2 regions of the Pseudoalteromonas sp. SR45-4 genome follow, and region 1 is predicted to be linked to the other one. Evidence: predicted binding sites of a transcription regulator. Region 1 holds the regulator's gene; the other holds the start of a gene.
What was found. The regulator LexA, encoded in region 1, represses DNA repair genes until DNA is damaged. The targets are predictions, from matches to a motif close to TACTGTATNNNNATACAGTA.
Positions count from the first base shown of each region.

Region 1 (6,103 bases):
CACAATAAAAGCAATACTAAACAGCATGGGGACTTCAAACGTAATTGAACCGCGCCACATAGTGGCTACCCAATTAAATATTTTTACTCCAGTGGGCACCGATATCAGCATAGTCGCGTACATAAAAAATAGCTCGCCAGCCACCGGCATACCGGTAGTAAACATATGATGCGCCCACACTGTAAAACTCAACAACGCAATTGACGCCGTGGCATATACCATGGAGGAATAACCAAAAAGTTTTTTACGCGAAAAGGTAGGAACTATAGTAGAAATAATGCCAAAAGCCGGCAAAATCATTATGTATACTTCGGGGTGGCCAAAAAACCAAAATATGTGCTGAAACATCACCGGATCACCGCCACCAGCTGCATCAAAAAAGCTGGTTGCAAAGTATTTATCGGTGAGCACCATGGTCACTGCACCTGCGAGTACCGGCATAACCGCAATTAATAAAAATGCCGTTATCAGCCAAGTCCATACAAACATAGGGACCTTCATCCAAGTCATGCCTGGGGCACGCAAGTTAACTATGGTTACAATTACATTAATTGCCCCCATAATGGAGCTAATACCCATAATATGCACAGCAAATACAAACATGGCGGTATTGTCATTACTGTAGGTTGTGGACAGCGGCGCATAAAAAGTCCAACCAAACGCAGGACCGCCACCGGGCATTAATAGCGATGATAATAAAATTAAAAACGCGAATGGTAAAATCCAAAAACTCCAGTTATTCATTCGGGGTAAGGCCATATCAGGCGCGCCAATCATTAATGGCACCATCCAGTTAGCTAAGCCAGTAAAGGCCGGCATAACGGCACCAAATACCATAATCAACCCATGAACCGTGGTCATTTGATTAAAAAAGTGAGGATCCACTAATTGCAATCCTGGCTGAAATAACTCAGCGCGGATCACCATAGCCATAGCACCACCAATAAAAAACATAGTTAGCGAAAAAATTAAGTACAAGCTACCTATATCTTTATGATTAGTGGTATATAACCAACGCTTAAAGCCTTTAGCAGGATGATGAGCGTGGTGAGCTTCATTAATGTCAGGTTGTTCTACTATGCTACTCATTAGTTCGCCTCCCCATCGGCATCAAGTGCTGCCTGTATTTCACTTGGTTGAATTACATCACCGGTATCATTACCCCATGCATTACGCTTATAAGTAATTACCGCTGCTAATTGCTTTATAGAGAGCTGTTTAGCAAAGGCTTGCATGGCTGTGCCGGGGCTTCCGTGAATAACAATATCAATGTGGTCTTTTATATCGCCAAGCACTATCGGGCTGCCTTTAAGTGCAGGAAAAACGCCTGGCAAACCTAACCCTGTGGGCTGATGACATGCAGCACAATTGGCCATATACACTTGCTCACCCAAAGTCATTAATTCTTCTTTAGGGAGTGTTTGGTCAAGTAATGCAGCATCTGCTGCTGCTGCTTTTTGCTTTGCTTGTTTAGCATCTGCTAGCCAAACTTTAAAATCGGCCTCTGACTTAGCCTCTACTACCACTGGCATAAAGCCATGATCTTTACCGCATAGCTCAGCACACTGACCGCGATAAATACCGACTTCGTTTATGTTGGTCCACGTTTCGTTAATAAACCCCGGGTTTGCATCTTTTTTAATAGCAAAATCGGGCACCCACCAAGAATGAATAACATCGTCGGAGGTCATTAAAAAGCGTACTTTTTTATTGATCGGTAATACCAGAGGCTTATCTACCTCAAGTAAATAGTTGGGGTTTTTATCGGCTAGGTTGGCAATTTCATTTTGCGGTGTGGCAAGTATTGAGTAAAACTCAACATCTTCCCCCATATATTCGTAATGCCATTTCCATTGTGAACCAGTTACTTTAATAGTGATATCCGCTTTACTGGCATCTTCCATCGCTATTAATGTTTTAGTTGCGGGGACTGCCATTGCTATTAAAATAACAAATGGAATTGCTGTCCAGAGTATTTCTACTTTGGTACTTTCGTGAAATTGAGCAGCAACTGCTCCTTTAGATTTACGATGATGAATAAGTGCCCAAAACATAACGGCAAATACAATCACGCCTATTACACAGCATATTAAAAATATGGTCATGTGTAGTTGATAAACATTATTACTTATATCGGTTACGCCTTTGCGCATATTATATTGGCTATTTGCCAATGCTAACTGCGGAAAAACAAACAATATAAGCCACAAGGTAGAGCTCAATTTACCCATGTGACAGCTCCTTTAATACTGTTGCGAGTGCAAAACAAAAAGACATAAGCTTTATATGCCAATTTGTTATTTTTTATTTTTGTATTGCTGCCGGATATATAAATATATTTTCTCAAAACTAAAGCTGTGAGTTATTGTTAGTCCAGCCCATTAACAATTAGTTAATAATTGAACAACTAGCAAGTTTTAGTTTGAAAAATAATCAAATAATATTAGGGGATTAGCGTAAATATGGGATTTATTTAATTTTGTTCTAAGCAGGAAGTGAGCAACAGCAAGGGTTACAAATAAAAAGACAGCGATAACGAGTATTAAATACTTAAATGATAAAAAACATAAACTTAATATAATTTTTTCATTACAGCGGAATTTTCACAAAAAAAAGCAAAAAAAAGCGCACTAAAAAGTGCGCATTAATTATCTGAGCTATTAAATTATGCCGATATTTTACATAGCTATAACAGCTTAATTGTCACATCCAGTCAGCATTACGAATAACCCCAACAGCTAAGCCTTCAATATTAAAAGATTCGTTTTCAAGATCCACTTCTATCGACGAAAATTCTTTATTTTCAGCATGCAATAATACTTTTTTGCCTGCTTTTTCTAAGCGTTTTACCGTTACATCGTCATCAACGCGGGCAACAATAACTTGGCCATTTTCGGCAACTTGAGTGCGATGAACAGCCAGTAAATCACCATCCATAATACCAATATCTCGCATGCTCATACCATTTACACGCAATAAAAAATCGGCAGCGGGTTTAAACATTAACGGGTCAATTTTACAATGGCTCTCAACATGTTGTTGCGCCAAAATAGGTTCGCCGGCAGCTACACGGCCTATTAACGGTAAACCAAGTTGTTCTGGTTCATCTTCTTCAATAAGTTGAATACCACGGCTAGCGCCTGGTTTCATTTTAATAGCGCCTTTTTTAGCCAGCGCTTTTAAATGCTCTTCTGCTGCATTAGCACTTTTAAAGCCTAATGTTTGTGCAATTTCTGCGCGTGTAGGAGGCATACCAGTGTCTTTAATAAACACTTTAATAAGTTCGAGTATTTGCGCTTGGCGGTTAGTTAATGGTCGCATACAACTGGTTTTCCATACAGTACATTTAACTGTGAGTATATACAGTTATCTGAAAATCGCAAATTTAAATTACTCCTCGCCTTTGCTGCCAAAGATGGCATTGGTCTAAGCTTAAAATTACCAAGTAAATTACAGATAAAATTACGCAGATCACGATAGTGTTAGTTTTACGTTACATTAATTACATAACTACTAAGTTGTTGCTGTTATTAAAAATTAGTTAACTATCGTTTTTGTAATGGGCCTTAACTTCATCAATGTGAATTAACGGAGAGTGTTATGAATATCACTGTAGCGGTAATAATTAACGGTCCTAAACGTAAAGTATGGGCGGCAATAACTGACATCGAAAACAGTGCCAATATGCTGTCTGGCATTATTGATGTAAAAATAATCGAGAAGCCACCACAAGGGCTAGTGGGCTTAAAATGGTTAGAAACACGAAAAATTTTTGGCAAAGCAGCCTCAGAAACCATGTGGATCAACGAAGCTGTTACTAATGAATACTATTGCACTCGCGCAGAAAATGGCGGGGCAGTTTATACCACTAAGCTGTCACTTACCGCCGCCGAACCTAGCACCTGTTTAACCATGACTTTTTCTGATAGATCTGAGTCTATTTGGGTAAAAATGATCTCTGCAGTGATAGGTTTTTTTCTTAAAAGTTCGATGCGTAAAATGCTAAAAAAAGATCTCGATGAAATTAAGCACTATGTAGAAAGCAAAAAGTAGCACTGTATTACCATGCAGTAGCTGCACTAATTTGGCTATCATATCGCCATGAAAAATCGTATTATCGGTTATCGTTTTCAACCTTTAAAGGAGTAACAATGAGTATTTGGCATCAACCTATTACTTTAGCGTTTTGTAAGCAGTTAGACCAAGGCATAAATGGCCAAGGTACACTGATGAAAACCATGGGGATTGAAATAACTGAAATTGGTGATGATTACTTAGTTGCCACTATGCCAGCAATTCCTGCGCACCATAACCCTATAGGCATGGTGCATGGCGGAGCAAACGTGGTTTTAGCCGAAAGTGTTGCCAGCTACGCGGCTAATTTTGTGGTCGACTTCACTAAATTTTATTGTGTAGGGCAAGAGATCAGTGCCAGCCATTTAAAAGCCTCGCGTAATGGCACCTTAACCGCCACCGCAAAAGCGTTTCATATTGGCAAGCGTAGCTCAGTATGGGAAATAAAAATAACGAATAGTCGCGGCGAGCTTTGCTGCGTATCAAAAATGACCGCAGCTGTTGTAGAGCGCAAAGGCTAAGGCTATTTTTCTAGCGGGTAAATAGTAATTTCCATGCCTGCACCAATTGCCGATATACGTAATAATGTATCGGCGTGCAGCGCTTGGTTAAAACACTTTGGCGAAGTGCCCGATTCAAAACCAATATCAAAGGTACGGCGCGAACAACTCAACCATTGCTTAAGTGCAGCCCGCGAGCATGACTCTACTAACTCACATAAGTGGTTAATTGCTTTATCCGGTGAAGATATTTCGCCTGTTACTTCTATACGCGCTAACTGACGGTATTCGTCTTTATCATAATGTAAAATAGTGGCGATTTTTTTTAGGTCAGCTACAAGCACGCTAATATCTTGCTTTGACTCAAGCTCTAGGTCTACATTTAAAAATTGAATTTCCGACATTGTCTGCTGTTTATCCTCTAATTAGTTCGCTGTAAACTTTAACGCAGTTTTACGCTTATACCAAATCAACTCTGCAATATTCACCTTTTTTATCTGAATAGTCGGCTATTTTTACGCATTTATTGACGCTTTACTTACTCTTATTTCACGAATAAAAAATATTTAAGCACCAAAAGCTCACTATTATAAAAGTGCTGAGCTAGCTCCATAAAAATAGCTAGCTACTTGCATTTAAAATTTAACCACTATTTTTTATTCTAAATGTTTAAATCGACTTAAGTGCTGCTTTAACATTTGGTTTTCAGCAATCAACTCATCCCGTTCATCCAATAATTGTAAAACCAAAGCAATAGCAGACCAATCTAACGATAAGTCATGCTGAATACGCGCAGCCTTTTTAACTAAGATCACTGTTGATACCGTAAATTGCCATTCTGTAACGCGCTCGCCCTCAATAGGAATAGCAATGCTGTGCTCAACCAATTCATATAATATGGCTTCGCTAATATCACTACTCACACACAATTCTTGGCTAGTGAGTAAATTGCCTTGTGGTGCCTCGATAATTTTCATTATGACTTGCTCCAATTGCTACGGGGGTCAAAATGGGCTTTTTCGGCCAGCTCTTGCCAAAGCTTTTTGCTAACATCATCACTCAATGCTGGATTAACAATTTTAATCACAGCAAATAAGTCACCTTTGGCTTTTTTACTAATTAACCCTTTACCTTTAATGCGTAAACGTTGACCCGATTGACTATTAGCTGGAATAGTTAGTTGGATTTTTCCGGCTAATGTAGGTAAATTTATTTTAGTGCCCAAAGCAGCTTCCCATGGTGCAAGAGGTACCACTATGTTTAGGTTATGCCCCTCAACGTCAAATAATGGGTGAGGCACTAAGCGAATTTGCAAATACAAATCACCATTAGGGCCATTTGCCGAACCTAATCCACCTTGGCCTTTTAAGCGAATGCGTTCGCCATTAACCGAGCCGGCAGGAATTTTAACTTTAAGCGATTTTTTAACTTCAGATACACGGCCACTACTGTCTCGCTGCGGCAGCATAAACTCAATTGGTTTAACGGTATCGACTAACGTTTCTTCAAGAAATACCGGGAATTCAATT
Region 1 covers NZ_JACJDO010000017.1:30,796-36,898, reverse strand. Annotated here, with positions in the region: gene ctaD (cytochrome c oxidase subunit I) at 1-1,089, opposite strand, end outside; gene coxB (cytochrome c oxidase subunit II) at 1,089-2,231, opposite strand; gene lexA (transcriptional repressor LexA) at 2,704-3,321, opposite strand; gene H5058_RS09230 (SRPBCC family protein) at 3,601-4,053, shown strand; gene H5058_RS09225 (PaaI family thioesterase) at 4,152-4,595, shown strand; gene H5058_RS09220 (hypothetical protein) at 4,598-4,978, opposite strand; gene H5058_RS09215 (chaperone modulator CbpM) at 5,231-5,551, opposite strand; gene H5058_RS09210 (DnaJ C-terminal domain-containing protein) at 5,551-6,103, opposite strand, start outside.

Region 2 (6,103 bases), on a different contig from region 1:
ATACTGATCTAATAATAATAAAGCAGCTACACTGCGTGCTTCGGTAAAATCGTCTTGTGTTAATAATGACCGCCAATCGGTTAATGGCCACTTAACAACGACCAGTGGCTCTGGCTCATCACCGGGCAATGTTTGTGAATACAATTGTTTAGCGACCATAATGTGCATGGTGGTATTAAAATGACTTGGCGCTATAGATACCGCTTTTAATCGTTTTAGGTAATCTGCACCAAAACCAACTTCTTCTTTAAGTTCACGGTTAGCGGCTTGCTCTGGTGTTTCACCTGGGTCAATTAACCCTTTAGGAAAACCCAGTTGATAGTCGTTAGTACCAGCGCAATATTCTCGCACTAGTAGTAATTCGTTATCTTTAGTTAACGGCACAATCATTACTGCACCTCGCCCGCCGCCACGAATTCGCTCATATTGACGTTCTTCGTTATTAGAGAATTTAAGTTCTAAAGATTCCACGGTAAATAAGCGACTTTTAGCTACAACTTTATTACTGAGGATTTGCGGTGGTATAGGGTGCTTTTTCTGTGTCATTGGCGTTAATTTGCTATCATGGCAGTTGTGCTTAATCATAAACTTTTCACAGGGAAAAGCCCATGCTAAATTGGTCAAAAATCGATACAGTTTTACTCGATATGGATGGAACATTACTCGATTTACATTACGATAGCCATTTTTGGCTTAACGTTATTCCACAACAGCACGCATTAGCAAAAAATATTAGCTTTGAAGCAGCGCAAGCGGATATTTCAAAACGCTACCAAGCCGTTAGCGGAAAAATACAATGGTACTGCTCAGATTATTGGGAGCAACAGTTAAACCTGCCTATTATGGAACTAAAGCGACAGTCTAAGCACTTAATAAAAGTGCGCGACGATGTGCCGTACTTTTTAACTGAACTTAAAAAAGCAGGTAAAGAGTTAATTTTACTTACTAACGCCCACCCTGAGTGTGTAATGCTTAAATTTGAGCAAACTGCAATTGATAACTACTTAGATGGAGTCGTATCGACTCATGAATATGGGGTAAGTAAAGAGCAACAAAGCTTATGGCAACAGGTGCAAAGTGACTTAGGATTTAACAAAAGCCGTACGCTTTTTGTTGATGATAGTGTTCCTGTACTCAACGCTGCACGCCAATACGGTATTGAACACTTGCTTGCGGTTGCAAACCCAGACAGCCAGCAACCACATAACGATATAGCCGATTACTTAAATGTTACCGACTATCGCAAGCTAATTTAATTAATTTAGCGCAAACTATTTTGTTGGGTATCGTGCTTCTAAGCCTTCGTACACTAATTTTGCAAAATCTGCATGTTCGGTATCAAGGCTTTTAACAACGTCTACTAAATGCTCGTTATCTTCTTGGCCGCCCCACACTTTTATGTAACTGCCATCTTTATAGCCATGATCTTGACGGAAGAAGTTTAAGGTGTTTTTACCCACATAACCTCGGTATAAATCGTCAATATTCATACCTATTTGCGCCATACAACCTGCAAAAGCAGCCGCATTAAAGGTTTTATCTGCAACAGCAGATGCCGCCAACACTTCCAGTGTTTGCTTAAAGTCATCGGCTTGATAGGCAGTGCTTAATTCTTGCTCAAGCTGTTTAGCTATTTTTTCGTAGCTGGTAATACCGTCAATTCTGAGTGATAAGCCAAAATGAAAAATATCCACTAACTCTAAAATAACTTGTTCGGTATCAGGCGTTTGTTTTTTCCACCATTTCCAACCGTAATGATCGAGCATTTCTGCACACTCAACCCAAATGGCTCTGTACCAATCAAACCCTTGGCTAAACCATTGGTCATGTACTTTGGTATTCATGGCATTTTGCATTTCTAGCATCACTACTAGTTTGTTTAAATTGGCAGACATATCAATTCCTGTCATTTTTGATTAGCTAAATTTTCATTGGTGTAATAATACAGATAAAATGCTTGTTGTGCATTGCTGTATATTTTCATTAGTGTGCTAACTATGTTTATCGTGACGTCGTAAACTCATGCCATGAATCAATTAGGTCAATAAAATCTTCAAAACCACAACCACTGCTTAGGCCATTTTCTTCAAGCATTAAATCGTCGTCTTGATAAGCCATAAGATCTTCACTGTCTTGGTGCAGAGCATGGGCTTCAAATAGAGCTTCGTCTTTCGTTAAAATTAAATCTATTTCTTGGCCCTTTAGCGTTAAAGGCTCAAAGCTTGAACTCACCGATGCAATAAGCGCTTGCACCATAGCTATTTTATCTTTGCCTATTTCTTCGTTTAACCAGCGGCCAATTATGGCATGCTCGCTACTTATTTTAATGCGTAATCCGCTAATTGGATCGCGAATAAATTGATATTCCATACGTATCGCTTTTAAATCGTTAGTTGCGCAATTATATACGTAAATAGCAGCAGACGCTAAAAAGCAAAATAGCGCCAAAAGGCGCTATTTTATAAAGCTTTAATATTAATTACGTCACGATCTATAACGTGCTGCATCAATAATTGCCCAAACATATACAATAGCGGCAATTATTCCTGGCACAATTAAAAACCATAATGCCGCACCACCAAAAAATAATATAGCGAATATAAGCGCGGCAAGAATACGCCCTTGCACTAACTGCCCTAAACCCGGGAAAAATATATTACATAATGCTGCGATTACGTTACCGCCTGAACCTTGTCCTGCCATACTAACCTCTGTAGTTTATTTAATTTTATATTTTAGCTATAGAATTACTTACACACTCTATGCCAATTTAATAAATGTTACAAATCATATAGTTGTATTTTTATCAGTTTAACGCTGTGGTGATTTTTACTAAATTGAGGTCAAATTAGTAATTTTCATTATATCTTTTTAACCTTTTCCGTTTTTGATTTGCTATCAAGCTACTAGTTTAGAACATAATTTTATGAATAGCTGTGTATAAAAACAGTATTTTATTTAGCCTAACAAAAACACCTGCTATACTGCCCGCATTATTGATTAAAAAGGCGTAACGATGGACGTTTCACAATTACTCGATGGCTTAAACGACAAACAACGCGATGCCGTTGCAGCCCCACTACAAAACATGCTGGTATTAGCAGGTGCTGGGTCTGGTAAAACACGAGTGTTGGTTCATCGTATTGCTTGGCTAATGCAAGTTGAGCAAGCCTCAGCGTATAGTATTTTTGCGGTTACCTTTACTAATAAAGCAGCTAAAGAGATGCGTACTCGCGTTGAAGAGACGCTAAAAGCGCCGGTTGGTGGTATGTGGATTGGTACTTTCCATGGTTTGTCGCACCGTATTTTACGCGCGCACCACCGTGAAGCAAAATTACCCGAAGCATTTCAAATTTTAGACTCAGACGATCAGCTACGTATGATCAAACGTTTATTAAAATCGATGAATATTGATGATAAAAAATGGCCCGCTAAACAGTTTGGTTGGTACATAAGCGCTAAAAAAGATGAAGCACTTCGCCCTAAAGATATTCAAGCCTACGATATTAACGAGCAAATGATGCTGCGCGTGTACGCGGCGTATCAAGAAGCATGCGACAGAGCAGGCTTAGTCGATTTTGCCGAAATACTACTGCGCAGCTACGAAGTACTCAAAAATAACCCTACACTACTGCGCCATTATCAACAGCGCTTTGCACACATGTTAGTAGACGAGTTTCAAGACACCAACACCATACAATACGCATGGTTAAAACTACTTGCTGGCGACTCCAATAGTATTATGATTGTTGGCGATGACGATCAGAGTATCTATGGTTGGCGCGGTGCAAAAATAGAAAACATTAAACGTTTTTTAACTGACTTTAGCGCAGAGACCATTCGTCTTGAGCAAAACTATCGCTCTACCGCCACTATATTAAAAGCCTCAAATGCCCTGATCCAAAATAACTCAGAGCGTATGGGTAAAAGCTTATGGACCGACGGTAACGAGGGCGAACCTATTTCTATTTACGCCGCATTTAACGAGCTAGACGAAGCGCGTTTTGTAAGTAGTAAACTGCGTAGTTGGTTAAATGCCGGCAATGCGCTGCAAGATGCGGCTATTTTATATAGAAGTAATGCGCAATCACGTGTACTCGAAGAAGCCATGCTACAAGAAGGCCTAAAGTATCGTATTTATGGCGGCATGCGATTCTTCGAACGCCAAGAAATTAAAGACGCCCTGTCGTACTTACGCATAATAGGTAACCGTCAAGACGATGCTGCATTTGAACGAGTAATTAATACTCCAGCTCGTGGTATTGGCGATAAAACGCTAAGCCATATACGCGACTGTGCACGCGCCGAATCGTTACCACTTTGGTATGCAGCAAAAGCAATTGTAGAGCAACAACATTTATCTGGCCGCGCTTCTGGTGCAGTGAGTAAGTTTGTCGAACTAGTAGAGCATATTGAAGATAAAATTAGCGATCTAACGCTACATGAGCAAGCTAAGTACGTTATTCAAACTTCTGGGTTAATGGCAATGTACCAAGCCGAAAAAGGTGAAAAAGGCCGTGCCCGAGTAGAAAACTTAGAAGAACTTATTAGCGCTTGCGATCAGTACGAATTGCCTGAGGAAGAAGAATATAGCTCTCCTCTACAAGGCTTTTTAGCGCATACCTCGCTTGAATCTGGTGAAGGACAAGCAGAAGAGCACGAAGACGCCGTACAAATGATGACATTGCACTCAGCTAAAGGTTTAGAATTTCCGTTAGTGTTTATGGTTGGCGTAGAGGAAGGTATGTTCCCTTCTCAACAAAGTAATGAAGAGTCTGGCCGTTTAGAAGAAGAACGCCGCCTTTGTTATGTAGGTATGACCCGCGCTATGGATAAACTATATATTAGCCATGCCGAAAGCCGTCGTTTATACGGACAAGAAAAATACCATACACCATCGCGCTTTTTACGGGAAATTCCCGAGGACTGTGTTGAAGAAATTCGTATTAAAACCCAAGTATCTCGACCACCCGCTGCAGGGCGTTTTAGCGCATCAGTTAGTCACGCTGCATTTGAAGATAGCGGCTTTAACTTGGGGCAACGTGTACTGCATGCTAAATTTGGTATTGGTACAGTACTTAATTACGAAGGTGCGGGTGCGCAATCTCGCGTACAAGTCAACTTTGATGATTTAGGTAGTAAGTGGTTAGTAACGGCATATGCAAGACTACAAGCTATATAAAAAGCAGCTCATACAACTAGAGCAACAATTAGCTGGCGCGCATCACCGCCAGCTAGTGCTTGTTACTGGCAATGATAATTGGTGCTATGAGCTGACAAACTCACTAGTACAAAATACTAATACACTTACTCTATCTAAACATTGTGCACTTAAAAATGCTCAATGGCCTGCACACATTCACCAAATATTAGGACAAGAATTTACCCACGCCATTTACGATGGCTTTAGTGGCTTATACCCCGATAAGTTGGCCGCAATTACTGGTACAGTTAGAGCTGGCGGAGTATTGTTTGTATTACTTCCTGAGCTGGGTAACCTAAATAACTGGCAAGATCCCGCATTAAAAAGTGTCCAGTCTCATGGCCACAGCAATCAATATAGTTTATTCAATCAGCGTTTCAGCTCTATTATTAAAAGCTTACCGGCCTTGCATTACAGTGAAGAATTTGGCTGCATCAATAATAATTATAACTATGTCCTGCACAGTAATATTGATTTTGAACCGCAGAAAAACTGCGTAGCACAAATAGTAAAATTAGCTCATGGACGCGCCAATAGACCGCTACTGATCAATGCAGATAGAGGCCGAGGAAAGTCAGCCGCATTAGGCCTAGCAGCCGCAAAATTAGCTGATAAAAATGTAATTATTTGCGCCACTCAATTTAGAGCAACACACAGCAGCTTTAAACACTTAGCTGCACAGCTAAATGTTAATTACGATCCATTACAAAAACAGCTTGCTAACATGCAATATATTGCGCCAGACGCTCTGTTAAATGAGCTTCCCGAGTGTGACGTACTCTTAGTAGATGAAGCTGCTGCTATCCCAGTGCCTATGTTATTAAGCATGTTAGCGCATTATCCTCGTATTGTATTTGCAAGCACCTTAGTAGGTTATGAAGGCAATGGTAGAGGCTATAC
Region 2 covers NZ_JACJDO010000009.1:1,370-7,472, reverse strand. Annotated here, with positions in the region: gene nudE (ADP compounds hydrolase NudE) at 1-546, opposite strand, end outside; gene yrfG (GMP/IMP nucleotidase) at 609-1,256, shown strand; gene H5058_RS05880 (dUTP diphosphatase) at 1,272-1,895, opposite strand; gene H5058_RS05875 (YacL family protein) at 2,002-2,370, opposite strand; gene H5058_RS05870 (hypothetical protein) at 2,485-2,703, opposite strand; gene uvrD (DNA helicase II) at 3,017-5,182, shown strand; gene H5058_RS05860 (GNAT family N-acetyltransferase) at 5,160-6,103, shown strand, end outside.
Region 2: a site for LexA is predicted at 2,933-2,952, ahead of uvrD (DNA helicase II). Genes of this name have one in related genera too.